3 regions of the Arthrobacter sp. TJ-236 genome follow, and region 2 is predicted to be linked to each of the others. Evidence: predicted binding sites of a transcription regulator. Region 2 holds the regulator's gene; each other region holds the start of a gene.
What was found. Region 2 encodes LexA, which represses DNA repair genes until DNA is damaged. Its sites were predicted from a motif close to TCGAACANNTGTTCGA; they were not measured.
Positions count from the first base shown of each region.

Region 1 (6,337 bases), on a different contig from region 2:
CCCTCGCTCGACCGGGAGGGGAACCCCCAGCAGACCCTCGGTGGACTGGACATCGTGGTGCGGAGGAACGCCTTCGGCCGCCAGCGCGAGTCCTTCGAGACGGACCTCGCCTTCGAGGGCCTCGCCGCGACGGACCGATCGGCTGCGACCGAGCCCGTGCGCGCCGTGTTCATCCGCGCGCCGTGGGTGGAGCAGGTGGGGCCGGCCGTGCAGGTCCTCGCCCAGGTACCGGCCGCGCCCACCCCTCCCGCTGCGTCGGCGGATCGGCCCTCACACCCCGTACACGACAGTGCGGGGAACGACGTCGCCGGGCCCGGCTCGGCGCCCGAACGCGCCGCTAGGATTGTCGCAGTGCGTTCTGGCACCCTGCTGGCCACGAGCTTCCACCCGGAGGTCACCGGCGAGCGGCGGGTCCATGAACTTTTCATCCGGATGATCAGAGGAGAAGCGTAAGCATGTCGGGCCACTCCAAATGGGCAACAACCAAGCACAAGAAGGCCGCGATCGACGCCAAGCGCGCGAAGTCCTTCGCCAAGCTGATCAAGAACATCGAGGTCGCGGCGCGTGCGGGCGGCGCGGACGTGGCGGGCAACCCCGGCCTCGAGCTGGCTGTCTCCAAGGCCAAGAAGACGTCGGTTCCCATCGACAACATCAACCGCGCGGTCAAGCGCGGAGCGGGCCTGCTCGGCGAGGCAGTCGACTACCAGACGATCATGTACGAGGCGCGCGGACCCCAGGGCTCGGCCCTGCTGATCGAGTGCCTCACGGACAACAAGAACCGGGCCGCCTCCGAGGTGCGCCTCGGCATCTCCCGCAATGGCGGTACGATCGCCGACCCGGGCTCCGTGGCGTACCTGTTCACACGCAAGGGTGTCGTGACGCTGCCGAAGAACGGTCTCACCGAGGACGAACTGCTGATGTCCGTCCTCGACGCCGGCGCCGACGAGGTGAAGGAATCGGCCGACTCGTTCGAGATCGTCTCCGAGCCCCAGGACCTGCGCGCCGTGGTCGCCGCGCTGGACGAGAGCAGCATCGAGTACGAGACCGACGACGTCGAGTTCGTCCCCTCCATGCAGGTGGACCTCGACGCGGACGGCGCGCGCACGTTCCTCAAGCTCGTGGACGCACTCGAGGAGCTCGACGACGTCCAGAACGTCTACTCCAACGCGCACCTCCCCGACGACGTGCTCGCCGAGCTCGAGGACGACTGACATCGAGGCCTTCCCCGTGATGCGCGCGGCCGCCGCGGCTCTCACGACCCGGGACCTGCCGTGACGTACCGGGTCATGGGCGTGGATCCGGGACTGACGCGCTGCGGGCTCGCGGTCGTCGACGTCGAACCGAACCGGCGCTCCACCCTCGTGGCCGTGGGTGTGGTGGGGACGGAAGCGCACCGGAGCCTCGACGAGCGGCTGCTCGTCATCTCCGAGGCGGTGGACCTGTGGCTCGATCTCCACAAGCCGCACGCGCTCGCGGTCGAGCGTGTGTTCAGCCAGTTGAACGTCAGCACCGTCATGGGCACCGCGCAGGCCTCCGGCGTCGTCATCGTGTCCGCGGCGCGCCGCGGCGTGCCGGTCGCCCTGCACACTCCCACCGAGGTCAAGGCGGCGGTGACCGGTAACGGTCAGGCCGACAAGGCGGCGGTGACCAAGATGGTGACGAAGATCCTGCGCCTCGACACGCCGCCGCGACCCGCGGACGCGGCGGATGCCCTGGCACTCGCCATCACGCACGCGTGGCGCCGTAGCGTCAGCGGCGTGAGTGCGGGCGCGGGTGCCGTCGCGACCGGGGGAGCCGCGAGCGGCGCCGCGATCACACCGGCGCAGCGCATCTGGGCCGAGGCGGAAGCCCGCGCCCGACGTCGGTGACGTACGTTTGCTCGAGAGTCGGCTCTGCACTTTGCTCGAGCGACGGCTCTCGCGTCGCCCGAGCGCCCGCGCCGCGCCCGCGTCGGTGTGGCGGCTCGACCGGCGGCACCCCGGCCGGTACCGTTCTGCAATAGAACGTATCTTCGAAGGCAGCGGTGCGGTCAGCCGCCACGTGGACCGTCGGTACGTCAACGACCTCTTCATCTCCCGTCCCTCCGCCCCCTGGAGCACCCCATGATCAATTCCCTCCGCGGGACAGTGACCCACGTCGGTCTGCACTCCGCCGTGATCGACGTCAACGGTTTCGGCATGCAGGTGCAGGCCACGCCGCAGACCCTCTCCGGGTTGCGCACGGGGGAGCAGGCCACGGTGGCCACGGCGATGATCGTCCGCGAGGACTCGATGACGCTCTTCGGGTTCGAGGACGCGGACCAGCGCGAGGTCTTCGAGACCCTCCTTGCCGTCAGCGGCGTCGGCCCGCGCCTGGCTCTGGCCGTGCTCGCGGTGCACACTCCCGAGGCCATCCGCGTCGCGGCGTCGGCCGGAGATGACAAGGCCTTCAGCAAGGTACCCGGCATTGGCCCGAAGGGAGCCCGTCGGATCGTGCTCGAGCTCGCCGGGAAGCTCGTACCGCTCGACTCGGCGCCGGGCGTCCCCCTGGCGACGTGGCAGGGTCAGGTCCTCACCGCCATGATGGGCCTCGGCTGGTCGGAGAAGGACGCCGGCGCGGCCATCGACGCAGCCGTCGCCGACGCGCCCGAGGTCGCGGCGACCGGTGACGTGGGCCAGATCCTCAAACTCACCCTCCGCCGGCTCGGGCAGGACGGCGCCCGGAGCTCGGCGCGCACGAGGTCCGCCGGGACGCGCGAATCCGGTGCCCCGACGAGGACGACGGTGGGCTCGTGACGGACCGGCATCCGGACCACCAGCCCGACGACGTCCCCCTGGTCGCGGCCTCCGCCGACCCCGAGGACCGCGCGGTCGAGGCCGCGCTCCGGCCGAAGAACCTCGACGACTTCGTGGGGCAGAAGCGGGTGCGGCGCCAGCTCTCCCTGATGCTCGAGGCCTCCCGGATGCGCGGGCGCAGCGCGGACCACGTGCTGCTGTCGGGGCCACCCGGACTCGGCAAGACGACGCTCGCCATGATCATCGCCGCGGAGATGAACGCGCCGCTGCGCATCACCTCCGGCCCCGCCATCCAGCACGCCGGCGACCTCGCCGCCGTCCTCTCCTCGCTGACCGAGGGGGAGGTGCTCTTCCTCGACGAGATCCACCGCATGTCCCGCCCGGCCGAGGAGATGCTCTACATGGCCATGGAGGATTTCCGCGTCGACATCATCGTGGGCAAGGGCCCGGGGGCCACGGCCATCCCGCTGGAACTCCCTCCGTTCACCCTCGTGGGCGCCACCACCCGGGCCGGACTCCTGCCCGGACCGCTCAGGGACCGTTTCGGTTTCACCGGGCACCTCGAGTTCTACTCCACGGAGGAACTCGAACTCGTGCTGCGGCGGTCGGCCATGCTGATGGACATGAAGGTCAACTCGGTCGCATTCGCGGAGGTCGCCGGCCGCTCGCGTGGCACACCGCGTATCGCGAACCGCCTGCTGCGCCGTGTCCGCGACTGGGCCCTCGTGCACGGCGAGGAACTCATCGACGCGCGGGCGGCCGGCGCGGCACTCGACATGTACGAGGTGGACGCACGGGGCCTGGATCGCCTCGACAGGTCGGTGCTGACCGCCCTGATCACCAAGTTCAACGGAGGTCCGGTGGGACTCTCCACCCTCGCGATCGCCGTGGGCGAGGAACCCGAGACGGTGGAGACCGTCGCGGAGCCCTACCTCGTGCGGGAGGGGATGCTCGGACGCACCCCTCGCGGCAGGATCGCCACCGCTGCGGCGTGGCAGCACCTCGGCCTGGTCATGCCTCCGCACGTCGCGGCAGCCATGCCCGAGGACCTGTTCTCGGTGGCTCCGGAAGACCTCCTCGGCAGCGAATCGACCCTTGACAGCTGGGCGAAGCCCGAGTCCTGACGTCGGGACGCCCGGTATTCACCTTTACACTGGTGTCTCACGAACGTGTGCCGGCCCACATCCACGCCGTCCACACCCAGTCCCAGGATCGGAACCCCACGTGCTCGCTGCTGTAGTCGCCCAGACCGCCTCCGGAGAAGCCCCTCCGTTCGACATCTTCAGCCTGCTGCTGCCGCTGCTCCTCGCCTTCCTCCTCTTCTCCATGTTCCGGCGCCAACGCAAGGCCCAGCAGCAGGTGAAGGAGATGCGGACGCAGATGGAGCCGGGCACCGAGGTCATGACCCAGTTCGGGCTCTACGGCACCATCGTGTCGATCGACCAGGAGAACAACAAGGCCGTGCTCGAGCTGTCGCCCGGAACCTTCGCGACGGTGCACACGCAGGCTCTCTCCAAGGTGGTGCTGCAGGAGACCGCCGCCGATTCCTCGGACGACGTCGACCACACGGCGACCGCTGACGACGCCACCGCGCACGAGCTCGGCTCCTCGTCGGTCCCCGACGACGCCTCCTCGATCGACGACGTCGACCGCTCCGCCCCGGCCGGGTCCACGGGGTCCACCGGTACGACCGCGGGCGGTTCCACCGCCGCCACATCCACCGGCGCGGCCGGCCTGCCCGACCAGGACCGCGAGGGGCGCGACCCGCTGGGTCCGAACGACCCCCCGGTCAAGCGCGACAACTAGCATGTCCAGGGGCGCGGACAGCGTGCTGCGCCCGTCGAAGGACCGAACCGGCGCCATGACGCGCGCCTCAGCATAAGGACACCCCACCATGCCTCGTACCGGCCCCGGGACGGCAGCCAAGCGGACACTAGTCTGGCTGGGTGCATTGACAGCACTGCTCGCGATCCTCCTCGGAGCGGGCTCCTACTGGAGCACCGCGAGTTGGAGCCCGCGCCTCGCCCTCGACCTCGAGGGTGGCACGCAGATGATCCTCGCCCCCCGCGTGCAGGACGGCAGCGAGATCACCCCCGAGCAGCTGGACCAGGCCGTGGAGATCATCCGGCAGCGCGTCGACGGATCGGGCGTCTCCGAGGCCGAGATCAACACGCAGTCCGGCCAGAACGTGATCGTCTCGCTGCCGGGCACTCCGGATCCCGAGACGCGCGATCTCATCCAGGCCTCGGCGCAGATGGAGTTCCGGCCGGTCCTGGCCGGCGGTCCCGGTCAGGCCGCGCCGGCCGATCCGCCCGTCGCGGAGGACGCACTCCCGCAGCCGGCCGCAGAGCCGCAAAACGCCAGCGACCCGAACTGGATCACCCCGGAGCTGTACCGGGAATTCGAGGCCCTCGACTGCCTCGACCCTGCCTCCCTGGAGCCCGCGGAGGAGCCTGCCCCCGCCGATCAGCCGCTCGTCGCGTGCGAACCGGACACCCAGGGCAAATACATCCTCGGTCCCGTGGAAGTGCCCGGCACGGACATCTCCTCGGCGAGCTTCGGCCTGCAGCGCGGCTCGCAGGGCCAGTCGCTCAACACCTGGGCGGTGAACATCGACTTCAACGACGAAGGCACGGAGATCTTCCGCGAGGTCACCGAGCGCCTGTACGCGATCGGTCGGGGTGATCCCCGCAACCAGTTCGCCATCGTCCTGGACGGCCGGATCGTCTCCGCGCCGACCACGAACGTCGTCATCCCGGACGGTAACCCGCAGATCAGCGGCAACTTCACCGAGGAATCCGCAGCGGCCCTCGCGGAGCAGCTGAAGTACGGGGCCCTGCCGATCAGTTTCGAGATCCAGAGCGAGCAGCAGATCTCCGCCACCCTGGGCGCGGACCAGCTGAGGCTCGGCCTGATCGCGGGTCTGATCGGGCTCGGCCTCGTCGCCGTGTACTCGATGTTCCAGTACCGCCTGCTGGGCCTCGTCACCATCGCCTCGCTCGTCGTTGCAGGTGTCCTGACGTACCTCGCCATCTGCATCCTCGGCTGGACGGAGAACTACCGTCTCTCGCTCGCCGGTGTGGCGGGGTTGATCGTCGCCATCGGCCAGACGGCCGACTCCTTCATCGTCTACTTCGAACGTATCCGTGACGAACTGCGCGACGGGCGCGGTCTGGTGTCGGCGGTCGAGAACGGCTGGCGACGCGCCAAGCGCACGGTCCTGGCCTCGAAGGCCGTGAACCTGCTGGCCGCACTGGTGCTCTACTTCGTCGCCGTCGGGAACGTCCGTGGCTTCGCGTTCACCCTCGGACTGACGGCGATCGCGGACCTCGTGGTCGTGTTCCTCTTCACGCACCCCGTCCTCAGGCTGCTGGCCAGGACGAAGTTCTTCGGCGAGGGCCACCCGTGGTCGGGGCTCGATCCGAGCCGCCTCGGTGGCATCCCGCTGTACCGCGGTGCCGGTCGCCTGCGCGATCCGGACGAGAAGCGGGTCGTCGTCACGCGTGCCCGTAACAAGAAGGCCGAGGCGGAGGCGGAACGTCGCATGACCATCGCCGAGCGTC
Region 1 is NZ_JBZCNI010000001.1:228,426-234,762, forward strand. Features, by position in the region: gene pdxT (pyridoxal 5'-phosphate synthase glutaminase subunit PdxT) at 1-453, shown strand, start outside; gene AC4D16_RS00985 (YebC/PmpR family DNA-binding transcriptional regulator) at 456-1,211, shown strand; gene ruvC (crossover junction endodeoxyribonuclease RuvC) at 1,272-1,868, shown strand; gene ruvA (Holliday junction branch migration protein RuvA) at 2,103-2,774, shown strand; gene ruvB (Holliday junction branch migration DNA helicase RuvB) at 2,813-3,898, shown strand; gene yajC (preprotein translocase subunit YajC) at 3,999-4,580, shown strand; gene secD (protein translocase subunit SecD) at 4,669-6,337, shown strand, end outside.
Region 1: a site for LexA is predicted at 2,000-2,015, ahead of ruvA (Holliday junction branch migration protein RuvA). Genes of this name have one in related genera too.

Region 2 (6,337 bases):
GCTAGGGGCGGTCGTGGAGCGGGGAGTTTCGCGCTGGGAGAAGAACCTGCCACAGGGGAGGCACGCAGACGTAGAATTGGGGGACATCCCATAAAGGAGAACATGACCACGAATGACGGACGAACCGACGGAGCCGACATGGGCCCGGAGGAGATCCAGGCAGTAATCGACCGGATCCTCGCCAGCGATGAAGCTGCTGTGGCGAAGGTGAAGAAGTCGGGAGCGGGCGAGGAGACGTCCGCCGCTCCCATCGAGAAGACGTGGCGGTCACGGGCCCTCGCGCTGTCGCGGGACGACACGCCATCCGACGCCGACGGCGACCAGGAGGACCTCGCCGAGCGGCGCGCCCTCCGGCGCGTGGCTGGACTGTCCACGGAGCTCGAGGACGTCACCGAGGTCGAGTACCGGCAGCTGCGGCTCGAGCGGGTCGTCCTCGCCGGGCTCTGGAGCGAGGGTACGGCCAAGGACGCCGAGAACTCCCTCCAGGAGCTCGCGGCGCTGGCCGAGACGGCCGGCTCGGAGGTCCTGGACGGGATCGTCCAGCGGCGGCTGAAGCCGGATCCGGGCACGTTCCTCGGCTCGGGCAAGGCGCAGGAACTGAAGTCGATCGTGCAGGCCACCGGTGCTGACACCGTGATCGTGGACAGCGAGCTCTCGCCGTCGCAACGACGTGGCCTTGAGGACATCGTGAAGGTCAAGGTGATCGACCGCACGGCCCTGATCCTCGACATCTTCGCGCAGCATGCCAAGAGCCGCGAGGGCAAGGCGCAGGTCGAACTCGCACAGCTCGAGTACCTGCTGCCGCGCCTGCGTGGCTGGGGCGAGTCGATGTCCCGGCAGGCCGGTGGCCAGGTGGGTAGCGCCAGCGCCGGTATGGGTTCCCGTGGTCCCGGTGAGACGAAGATCGAGCTCGATCGCCGGAAGATCCGTACGCGGATGGCGAAGCTCCGTCGTGAGATCGCGGGCATGAAACCTGCCCGCGAGACGAAGCGCTCCAACCGACGGAGGAACCAGGTTCCCTCGGTCGCGATCGCCGGGTACACCAACGCCGGGAAGTCGTCGCTGCTGAACCGGCTGACGGACGCGGGCGTGCTCGTGGAGAACGCCCTGTTCGCGACTCTTGATCCGACCATCCGCAGGGCCGAGACGCCGGACGGCATCGGCTACACGCTGGCCGACACCGTCGGCTTCGTGAGGTCACTCCCGACGCAGCTGATCGAGGCGTTCCGTTCCACGCTCGAGGAAGTGGCGGACGCGGATCTGATCCTGCACGTCGTCGACGCGTCCCACCCGGACCCCGAAGGGCAGATCGCGGCCGTCCGCGCCGTGCTGACGGAGGTCGACGCCCGCAAGGTGCCGGAGATCATCGTGCTCAACAAGGCCGATGCAGCCGATCCGTTCGTCATCGAGCGCCTGCGGCAGCGTGAGCCGCGCTCCGTCGTCGTCTCCGCCCGCACGGGCGAGGGCCTGACCGAGTTGCGCCAACTGGTCAGCACCAGCATCCCGCGACCCGGGGTGAAGATGGACCTGATGATCCCCTACGAGCACGGGGAGATCGTCAGCCGCCTGCACGAGGAGGACGCCGAGATCCTCGGCATGGAGCACGTGGACGAGGGAACGCGCCTCGACGTGATGGTGCGTGAGGGTCTGGCAGCCGAACTGGAGCCGTACCTGCGGCATGAGTGAGTCCACGCGGTCCGGCGCCGTGATCGCGGCGCCGGACACCGCGGCCGGCGGGGTGCCCTCCCCCCACGCCCGCCGATCCCTCGAACTGCTCGACGCCGCCGTCGGTGCGATGGGCGGTGAGATGCGCGCGGGACAGCACGAGATGGTGCGACAGGTCAGTGAGGCGATCGACTCGGGGGATCACCTCCTCGTCCAGGCCGGCACGGGAACCGGTAAGTCCCTCGCCTACCTCGTGCCGCTGATAGCGCAGGCCATGGAGAGCGACCGCCCGTCGGTCGTCTCCACGGCGACCCTCGCCCTGCAGGCGCAGATCGTGGGACGGGATCTCCCGCGGCTGCTCGACGCCGTCCGCCCGGCGCTCTCCCGCCCGGTCGACGTCGCGCTCCTCAAGGGGCGCTCCAACTACGTCTGCCTCCACAAGACCGGCGGCGGCTTCCCGGAGGAGGACGCCCCGGGAACGCTGTTCAGCCTCGGGGAGGACGCCGCACAGCATCCGTCCCCGCCGCTGGGCGGCGGTGCTCCCGCCTCGGCCCTCGGCCAGGAGGTGGTGCGGTTGCGTGAGTGGGCCGAGGAGACGACGACGGGCGACCGCGACGACCTCGTGCCCGGCGTGAGCGACCGCGCGTGGCGACAGGTGTCGGTGTCCAGCATGGAATGCCTCGGTGCGGCGCGCTGCCCTGTGGCGCAGGAGTGCTTCAGCGAGAAGGCGCGCGCGGCGGCGGCGGACGCCGACATCATCATCACCAACCACGCGATGCTCGCGATCAGTGCCTTCGAGGGGCTCGCCGTACTTCCGGAGTACGACGTCGTGGTCATCGACGAGGCCCACGAGCTGCACGACCGCGTCACCGGTGCCGTGTCCGGTCAGCTCTCGGCGTCGATGGTCTCCGCCGCCGCTGCAGCGCTGCGGCGGCACGCGTCCATCAGCACGGGCGCTCTCGACACGGCCGGCGACGCCTTCGAGGCGGCCTCGGAACGCCTGCCGTCGGGGCTCCTGCCGGGCGGACTGCCCGAGGAACTCGCGCAGTCCCTGGAGCAGGTGCGGGACGCCTCCCGCGCCGCCCTGTCGGACACGAAGACCGAGGGGAAGTCGGAGGCCGACGCCGACGGCGGGCGGCAGGTGGCGCGCGCCCGGGTGACGCTCGTCTTCGAACTCGCCGAGCGGATCCTCGCCGCGGCCGACCTGAACGAGGTGGTGTGGGCTTCCCGCCCCAGCACGTTCACTCCGGGCTCCGGGTACTCCCAGCCGGACGAGACCTCACCGGCCACCCTCAACGTCGCCCCGCTCTCGGTGGCGGGTCGCCTGCGCGAGGGTCTGTTCGAGGACCACACGGTGATCCTCACCTCCGCCACGCTGGCCATCGGTTCCGAGTTCGGTCCTGTCGCGGGATCGCTCGGGCTCAGTGGCCCGGGTGCCCCGGCCTGGACCGGGGTCGACGTCGGCAGCCCGTTCGACTACCCCAAGCAGGGTGTGCTCTACGTGGCACAGGACCTGCCGAAGCCGGAGCGGGGGGTGTCCGACGCCCAGCTCGCGGAGATCCTCACGCTCATCACGGCGAGCCGTGGGGGAGCGCTCGGCCTCTTCTCCTCGAAACGGGCCGCCGAGGAGGCTGCGGAGACACTCCGGCCCGAGGTGGACTTCGAGATCCTGTGCCAGGGCGAATCCTCGCTCAACGCCCTCGTGACACAGTTCGCCGACGAGCCGGACACCTGCCTGTTCGGGACGATGTCCCTCTGGCAGGGGGTGGACGTCCCCGGGTCGTCCTGCAGGCTGGTGATCATAGACCGCATCCCGTTCCCGAGGCCGGACGATCCGCTCATGACGGCGCGCACGCGAGCCGTTGCGCGGAACGGGGGCAACGGGTTCATGAGTGTCTCGGCGACGCATGCCGCGGTGCGGCTCGCGCAGGGCGCGGGTCGTCTGATCCGCGCGGCGGAGGACCGCGGCGTGGTCGCGGTGCTCGACAGCCGCCTCGCGACCGCGCGGTACGGCGGGTTCCTCCGCGCTGCGCTGCCGCCCTTCTGGGCGACCACCGACCGGGCGACCGTGACCGGCATCCTCGAGCGGCTCTCCGCACGCTGACCCGGCCTGACGGGCGGTGACGACCGCCGTCGACGGCGCTGACACGGCCGGTCAGGGCCTGACGGCGTCAGAGCGCTCGCATCACCGAGACGACCTTGCCCATGATGCTGGCGTGGTCGCCGAGGATCGGTTCGTACCTCGTGTTCTGGGGGAGCAGCCAGGTGTGCCCGTCACGCTGGCGGAAGGTCTTGACGGTGGCCTCGTCGTCGAGCAGCGCCGCGACGATGTCCCCGTTCTGGGCGCTCTGCTGCTTCCGCACCACCACCCAGTCGCCGTCGCAGATGGCTGCGTCGACCATGGAGTCACCGGAGACCTTGAGCATGAACAGCTCCCCGTGCCCGACGATCTGGCGAGGGAGGGGCATCACGTCCTCGATCACCTGGTCCGCGAGGATCGGCCCACCAGCCGCGATGCGTCCTACGAGGGGTACCAGTGCGGTGTCCACCGCGATCTGCTGATCCGCGCTCGACGCCGCCCCGCCGTCCGACGGGTCCGATGACGCGCCGTCGGTCGTCAGCGTGAGCGGGAGGAGGACCTCCATGGCCCGCGGACGCTTGGGATCCCGCCGGAGGTAGCCGAGGCGCTCCAGCTGGGACAGCTGATGGGTCACGCTCGAGAGACTCGCGAGACCGACGGTGTCGCCGATCTCACGCATCGACGGCGGGTAGCCCTTGTCCGAGATGGACCGCTGGATGGTCTCCAGGATCGTCAGTTGCCGCGGCGTCAGGCCCTTGGACACCGACCGCCCGCGGGGACGACCACGACCGGCCGGCCCGGGAACCGCGCGCGGACTGCTCGCTGTGTTCGATTCCTGCCGGTCTGCCGGTGCTGCTTCCGCCACGCGCATGCCCTTCGTCCAGATCTGGGTTCCCCCGCCGGACCGTCCGGACCGCGGGAGCGATTCTGTCGGTGGCGGGTGATTGTCTGGACCTAGATCGGAAGCCCGGGTCCCCGAGGGGACAAGGAATAACGGTCGTCGGTCCTTCACGCCACGCTAGGCGAGTCGATGCTTGTTTTCAAACATATGTTCGAGCGAGTCTCGACACGCATCGTTCCTCAGTGCTAGAAAGGACTCAGGAGTATTAGTACGCATGTTCGATTCGGGATCAGATCCCGGACGGACCGTTCGAAGGGAAGAGGCAGGTCATGACCGAAGCACTGGTTCTGCAGGGCAGCTCCACGGCGTCCATCGTCGATCGTGGCGTCATCGTGCCCACCGTCGCCCGTCCCCGGACGTCGGCCGGCGCCGAGCGCGTCCACACGCCCGCCGCCGTACCCGATCGCATCACCTTGACCCGCCGCGGGCGTCTCCTCCTCGTCGGGCTGCCGATCACCCTGATCGTCGCGATGCTCATCCTGCTCGGGGCGTTCCTGACGTCCCAGGCCCAGGCAGGGGACGGGCCGTCGCAGGCAGCGCCGACCATCGACGTGACCATCGCGGCGGGGGAGACACTCTGGGGCCTCGCCTCGTCCTATGCGCCTGATCGCGATACGCGGGATGTCGTCGCCGAGATCGTCGAGCTCAACAACCTGCGGACCTCCGTGGTGCAAGCCGGACAGAGCATCTCGGTACCCGTCCAGGGCTAAACTCGGCAGGTGCCTTCCTCTGCCGACGCCCTTGCGAGCCTGCCCCTCCGCGACGACCTCGTAGGGCAGCACCCTTACGGTGCGCCCCAGCTCGACGTCCCCATCCTCCTGAACGTCAACGAGAACACGCACCGTGTCCCCGCCGACGTCCACCAGGCCATCGTGGCCGCCGTGTCGGACGCCACCGGCGGGTTGAACCGGTACCCGGACCGCGAGTTCTCGGAACTTCGCGCGAACCTCGCCGCGTACCTGGGTCACGGGTTGACGCCCGACCAGCTCTGGGCGGCCAACGGCTCGAACGAAGTGCTCCAGCAGATACTGCAGGCCTTCGGCGGTCCCGGACGCACGGCCATCGGCTTCCCGCCCACCTACTCCATGTATCCGCTGCTCGCCAGCGGCACGGGGACGCGCTACGTGACCGCGGAGCGCGGAGCGGCCTTCGCGATGGACCCCGAGTCCACGGCGCGGGCGGTCACGGAGTCGGGCGCGAACGTGGTGTTCCTCTGCTCACCCAACAACCCCACGGGGACGGCCCTTGGTCTCGACGTGATCGAGGCGGCCTATGCAGCGGGTGAGGCGGCCAGGGCGATGATCATCGTCGACGAGGCCTACGGCGAATTCCTCCAGCAGGGCACCCCGAGTGCGCTGACCCTGTTGCCCGGCCGGCCGCGCCTGATGGTTTCGCGCACCATGAGCAAGGCCTTCGCGATGGCGGGCGCGAGGCTCGGGTATCTCGCGGCGGCCCCCGAGGTGACGGACGCCCTCCGGTTGGTGCGGCTCCCGTACCACCTGTCCGCCCTCACGCAGGCGGCGGCGAACGCGGCCCTCACGCACGCCGACACCCTCCTGGCCAACGTCGAGGCGATCAAGGTGCAGCGGGACCGCATCGTCCGCGAACTGACCGATCTGGGCCTCACTCCTGCGCCGTCGGATGCGAACTTCGTGTTCTTCTCGGGCCTCGAGGATCCCCGCCGGATCTGG
Region 2 is NZ_JBZCNI010000002.1:725,465-731,801, forward strand. Features, by position in the region: gene hflX (GTPase HflX) at 103-1,686, shown strand; gene AC4D16_RS11980 (ATP-dependent DNA helicase) at 1,679-3,769, shown strand; gene lexA (transcriptional repressor LexA) at 3,837-4,508, opposite strand; gene AC4D16_RS11990 (LysM peptidoglycan-binding domain-containing protein) at 4,916-5,356, shown strand; gene AC4D16_RS11995 (histidinol-phosphate transaminase) at 5,366-6,337, shown strand, end outside.

Region 3 (6,337 bases), on a different contig from region 2:
CAGCGTCTCGGGAGACCCGAGGCCGGCCCGGGGTCGATCGCCCGCTTCGGACCCCGGGCGGCAGCGCTCCTCATCGACTGGTTGCTCTGCTCGCTGCTCTCCGCGGCGTTCTTCGGGTACGACGGCTTCGCGACGCTGCTCATCTTCCTCGCGGAGCAGATCCTCCTGGTCGGTTTCTTCGGATACAGCATCGGTCATCGCATGTTCCGTATGCAGGTGCAGACGCTCGACGGCAAGCCTGCGGGGTACCTGACGGCCACCGTGCGCAGTCTGCTCCTCTGCCTGGTGATTCCCGCGCTCATCATCGACGTGGATCAGCGCGGCGTCCATGACCGCGCCCGCGGTACGGGCCTGTTCCGCATCTGACGGCCGTCTCGACGCTGTACAGGCCGCTGGACACGACAGCGGCGGTGACCCTCGAGGGGATCACCGCCGCTGCTCGGACCTCGACGCGTGCTCAGCGCCCGCGCATCGCCTTGCGGTCGGGCCGGGCCTTGAAAGGATCGATGCCCTTCGGGATCGGCAGCTTCGTCCCGAGAGCGGTCAGGCGCTTGTCCACGGCATAGACCTCCTGCTTCGTGAGGGTCTTCTTCAGCTTCTGGACCGTCTTGGGGATCTTGGACAGGGGAACCTGTCGTTCGTCCCGTCCTGATTCGATCACGTGAATGGGCACGTTGGGGATGATGCGCGCCATCTTCCGCTTCTCGCCGTCGACCAGCTGCTTCACCCGCGTGGACGGTCCCTCCGTCACGAGGATGACCCCGGGACGCCCGATGACCCGGAACACGGCGTCCTGCGTGCGGGGGTTCACCGCGATGGGCTGTTCCTGCAGGATCCAGCCCCGGCGGAGGACGCTGAGAGCGGCTCCCGCTGCTCCCGGGCGTCCCTCGATCTGTGAGAACGCAGCGCGTTCGGCTCTCCGCGACAGGATGAAGATCGCGGCCAGGAAGGCCAGAGGGACGGCGATGATCATCAGGGTGATCACGTTGTCGATCAGCAGCCCGATGAGGAGTCCCACCGCGATGATGCCGACGAACGCCAGGAGCATGAACCAGACGACACTCGGATCGTTGCGGCGCGTCATCTTGAAGACCTCGGACACCTGCTTCATCCGCCCGGGCTTCTTGGGGCCCTTCTCAGCCTTCGGCTTGCGCGAGAAGATGCGTCGTCGGGGCTTGGGCGAATCGGGGGAATCGATGGTGTGCGACATAGTGCTCCGATTCTACGGGATGGCCGGTAGCCCGCCGGGCTCGGGAGGCTTCCCGGCGATCAGCCGGCGAGGAGCGACGAGGCCTCCTGGGCCGCTGATCCCTCGTCGTCGAGGTGGGCGAGATGCTCCGGGAGTTCCAGGTCCTTGCTGCGCATGGCCCTCGCCCACAGGCGTCCTGCCCGGTACGAGGAGCGGACCAGTGGGCCACTCATGACCCCGAGGAAGCCGATGCTCTCGGCTTCCGCACTCAGCTCGACGAATTCGGACGGCTTGACCCAGCGGTCGACCGGGAGGTGGCGCTCGCTCGGGCGGAGGTACTGCGTGATGGTGATGAGGTCGCAGCCCGCCGCGTGGAGATCCTGCAGTGCCTCCGAGATCTCCTCCCGGGTCTCACCCATGCCGAGGATGAGGTTGGACTTCGTGACCATGCCGAGGTCGCGACCTTGCGTGATGACGTCCAGCGAGCGCTCGTAGCGGAAGGCAGGGCGGATGCGCTTGAAGATACGGGGGACGGTCTCGACGTTGTGGGCGAAGACCTCGGGGCGTGCATCGCAGATCGCGGCGATGTGCTCGGGCTTGCCGGAGAAGTCGGGGATGAGGATCTCGACGCCCGTGCCGGGGTTCATGCTGTGGATCTGACGAATGGTCTCCGTGTAGAGCCAGACGCCCTCGTCCGCGAGATCGTCCCGCGCGACGCCGGTCACGGTCGCGTACCGCAGGTTCATGGAGCGGACGGACTGCGCCACCTTGAACGGCTCGCTCCGATCCAGCGGCTGGGGCTTTCCGGTGTCGATCTGGCAGAAGTCGCAGCGTCGCGTGCACTCGGAGCCGCCGATGAGGAAGGTGGCCTCGCGGTCCTCCCAGCACTCGAAGATGTTGGGGCAGCCGGCTTCCTCGCAGACCGTGTGCAGGCCCTCCTTCTTCACCAGGTTCTTCATCGCGACGAACTCCGGTCCGATGTTCACCTTGGCCTTCATCCATTCCGGTTTGCGCTCCACCGGTGTCTCGGCGTTACGCGCCTCGATGCGCAGCAGGCGACGACCCTCGGGTGCAAGGCTCACAGTAAGGCTCCTTCTGACATGGTGTGCGGCGCCGATCCGGCGTCTTTTCCGGCAATGCCCTCGACGCCCCCGACACCGTCGTCGTCGCCCAGCAGCTCTGCCTCATTGTTGCGCAGTTCCGCTTCGATCAGCGACACGAGGTCAAGGGGGGACACGGACCGGCCGGTCTCGTGCGAGATGGTCGTGACCCCGGCGTCGCTGATGCCGCAGGGGACGATCTGCCGGAACGGAGCGAGGTCGTTGTCGCAGTTGACGGCGAACCCGTGCATGGTCACGCGGTCCTTCACGCGTATCCCGATGGCCGCGATCTTCCGCGCGGGGCCGGAGGCGTCAGCGGCCACCCACACGCCTGATCGTCCGTCGATCCGCGTACCCTCGACACCCACCACTGCGAGGCTCCGGATGATCACCTCTTCGAGGAGGTGCACGTAGTCCGCGATCCTCGCCGGGTCACGCAGGGCGAGGATGGGGTAGCCGACCAGCTGTCCCGGCCCGTGCCACGTCAGCTTCCCGCCCCGGTCCACGGGCACCACGGGCGTGCCGTCGAACGGACGTTCGTGGTCCTCGGTGCGACGTCCGGCGGTGTACACGGGACTGTGCTCGAGCAGGAGGACCGTGCTGGGTGCCTCACCGGCGACGACGGCGGCGTGCAGGGCCTGCTGCATCTCGAGGCCCCGCGCGTACTCCACGTGGTCAGGAGTAAGGCCCACCCGCGACAGCACCAAAGTCATGCCCCAAGGGTAACGCCGTCCACCGACACCGCCCGCCGGTGACCTCGGTGCGCAACGCGCTCGGACGCCGGTCCCGACGTCGGACGGTGATCTCAGGTGTCGTCGGGCAGGTCGAATACGACACCCAGTCGGGCGAGGCGCCACTGGTCCTCGCGCCCGCGGACCTCGAAGTGGAAGACCGGCGCCACGGGATTCGTCTGGGCGGAGAACCTCCAGAACTCCATGCGCAACGCGCGTGACGTCGGCGGGACGTCCTGGTCGCCCTGCTCGACGGCGAATGCGTGCCACGTGCTCCAGTGCTGGGCCGTACCGACGACGGACCAGGTAGAACCCCGCCATCGCAGGGTGCGCGGCCGGACCGTCCCGCCGGCGGGGAGGAGTGTCAGGGTCACGTGCTCGTCGAGCGTCCGCCAGGACGACGGTGTGCTGACGACGTCCTGACGACGACCCGCTCGGGGTCCGGCATCGGACGGGGATGACGTGGGGGAGTGCATGACGGCCTGACGCTGGTGGAAGGAACGTGTCGAATAAAAATAGAACACATGTTCGATCGGGGCAAGGTTTCTCTGCCGGATCCTGTGGATAACCCGGAGGAGGTCTCGGTCGTGACCTAGAAAGGACACATGAGCGATGCCGTACCGCCGTCCCCGTCCTCCGTGCCGGGCGTTCCGCCGTCGGGAACACCCCTGCCGGTCCGAGGGGGCGCCGTCCATCCGGCTAAGGCTGCGCACGGGTCCGGCACACATGTCGGCCGAGCGAATGATCGTGATGACGACGGCCACGCTCAGCCCACCGCCGTCGGCTTCACGACCGGGAGACTGCTCGGTCGTGGCGGCTCGTCCTCGGTCTGGCTCGTCACCGACTCGGCCGGCCAGCGCTTCGCCCTCAAGGTGGCGACCAGGACCGGGGCTGCTCCTGGCGATCCGGCGCCGGTGCCGCCGGGCTCCCCGTCCTCGTCATCCGCTCCGGGCGATCGCCTACCGAGAGCTCGAGACTACGGAACAGGTGTGCTGCAACCGCCCGGCGCGGGACCGGACACTGCGCCCACCCCCACGCCCATGCCCGGGCGTCGCGCACGCCGGGCCGCTCTGCCCTCCATCGGGGTACCGGACGTCCCCCCGCCATCCGTCGGACGGTCACCGTTCGCTCCCTCGAACGACGGCGTGTCCGTCGATGCCGGTGGTCCGACAGCCAGTGGGAACCATGCAGCACCCGCCGACGACCTCGATCGGGAACTCGCCCTCCTGCGGCGACTCGACCACGACCACCTCGTCCGGGTGCACCGGGTCATCAGCACGAACCAGGGGCCGGGACTGCTGATGGAGCTCGCAGCGGGCGGTTCGCTGCTCGAACTCGTCACGAGCCGGGGGCCTCTGCCCATCGCGGAGGTGGTGACCACTCTCGTTCCCGTGGCTCAGGCGCTCGACCATCTGCACGCGTCAGGGGCCCTCCACGGTGACGTGACGCCCGGCAACATCCTCTTCACGCACGAGGGCCGCCCGCTGCTCGCCGACCTCGGCACGGGCCGACTGCTGGGAACCGATCCGCTGCTCATGCCCGGAACCCCCGGCTTCCTCGATCCCGGGCGGACCGGCAGCTACGATTCCGGCGCCGATGTGTTCGCGCTCGCGGCCGTCGCCTGGTTCGCGCTGACCGGACGGATCCCAGGCCCGACCGATCAGCGTCCGCCGCTCGCGCTGATCGTGCCCGATGTCCCGCTCACTTTGATGCAGCTGATCGAGGATGCGCTGAGCACCAACCGTGAGCGCCGTCCCACCGCTGCATCGTTCGCACGTACCTTGCTCTCCGCCTCGGCGGCGGAACCGGTGGACCTCGTGCCAGCGGTGCACACGAGCGTGCTGCCCGACCTGCTGACGCGCAGGGCTGACGAACGGCCGGCACCACGGCGCTCGCTCATCGCGCGGCTCCGGCGCACAGGTGCGACGAGCGGCCCGCGCACACCCGGAAACGGCAGTACCGGCGCAGGCCGGCGCGTCAACGGCTCCCCGCGAACCAGCCGGTCAGGCCGAAGCACCCGGCCGGCCCGCTTGTTCCCGGGCAGGGCGGTCGCTCCGACACCGGACGAGGAATCACCCCGCCGTCGCGGTTCGGCTCCTGGGCCGCGAACATCCCCATCGGAACCACACCGGAGCTCCACGACGTTCCAGCCCGTGAAGGGCGACTACGGTGCCCAGTACCGCATCCGGCGCGTCCTCGGAGTAGTGTCGGGGTGCATAGCCGCCGTTTTGCTCGTCATGGGGGTCATGCTCACGGCGGAGGGTCTCCGCGGGCCGGAATCGCTCGTGAGCGAGCCCGCCGTGCAGGGTGACGGCACGGGTACACCTGCTCCGGAAGCGGACGGTCAGGCGGTCGACGTGAGCGCGGGGCACAGCGCCGAGCGGGAGGCGACGTCCGACGACGGGACATCTGACGCCAGTCCGGAGCAGCTCGCCGGATCCGAGGATCCCTCCGTGGCACTCTCGGGTCTCGTCGCGCTGCGAGCATCTGCGTTCGCGACCGCCGATCCAGAGGTGCTGCGGACCGTCGACGTCGACGGGTCGCCCGCCATGGTCGCGGACCAGGAGGCTGTCGCCGTCCTCGCGCGATCCGGGAACACCCTCCGGGGTTTGTCCATCGGCCTGCGGGATCAGAAACGGCTCACGGACGACGACGTCGCGGCGGACTCCGCCCTCGCACCTGTCTCCGGCGTCGCGACACCGCCGGAGGGAACGGAGGTCGCTCTCGTGCGGGCGACGGCGCAGATCTCCCCGTACACCGAGGAACCGGTCGGGAACCGTGCCGCGGAGGGGACGTCGGAGGAGGGCGCCGACGCCGGGACCCCCTCACTCATGGCAGCCGGACAGCAGGAGCTCATCTTCGTGCTGTGGGACACCGCGGACGGCTGGCGCATCCATTCCGTCGTCGAACCGCCCGAGGACTGAGGACGCCCGAGGACGTGCGACCACGACCACGCCCAGGACCAGCACCACGTGACGCCCCCATGCGGCCGCCTCCGAACCAGGACGTCGATTCCCTCCGCCCGGATGCGGTCCCGATACGGTCCCTACACGGTCCGGCTACGGTCCGGCTACGGTCCCGATACGGTCCAGCGAGTGGAGGCTACTCGGACGGCGCCGTGACCGTGCGGTGCACCCATTGCGCCAGCGCCTCGGGGGTCTCCTCGTCGAAGGAGAAGCCGGCCGCGACGAGCGCTCGCGGCTCCATGCGCGTGCTCACGAGTAGGAGCTCGTAGCCCAGTTGACCGATCGCGGCCTTCAGGATGAATGCCGGGACACGGAACCAGACCGGGCGCTTGAACGCTCTGCCGAGCTGCA
Region 3 is NZ_JBZCNI010000001.1:94,549-100,885, forward strand. Features, by position in the region: gene AC4D16_RS00390 (RDD family protein) at 1-366, shown strand, start outside; gene AC4D16_RS00395 (DUF4191 domain-containing protein) at 458-1,210, opposite strand; gene lipA (lipoyl synthase) at 1,270-2,271, opposite strand; gene lipB (lipoyl(octanoyl) transferase LipB) at 2,268-3,002, opposite strand; gene AC4D16_RS00410 (DUF6504 family protein) at 3,095-3,496, opposite strand; gene AC4D16_RS00415 (serine/threonine protein kinase) at 4,166-5,944, shown strand; gene AC4D16_RS00420 (TIGR01777 family oxidoreductase) at 6,123-6,337, opposite strand, start outside.
Region 3: a site for LexA is predicted at 3,537-3,552, ahead of AC4D16_RS00410 (DUF6504 family protein). Genes of this name have one in related genera too.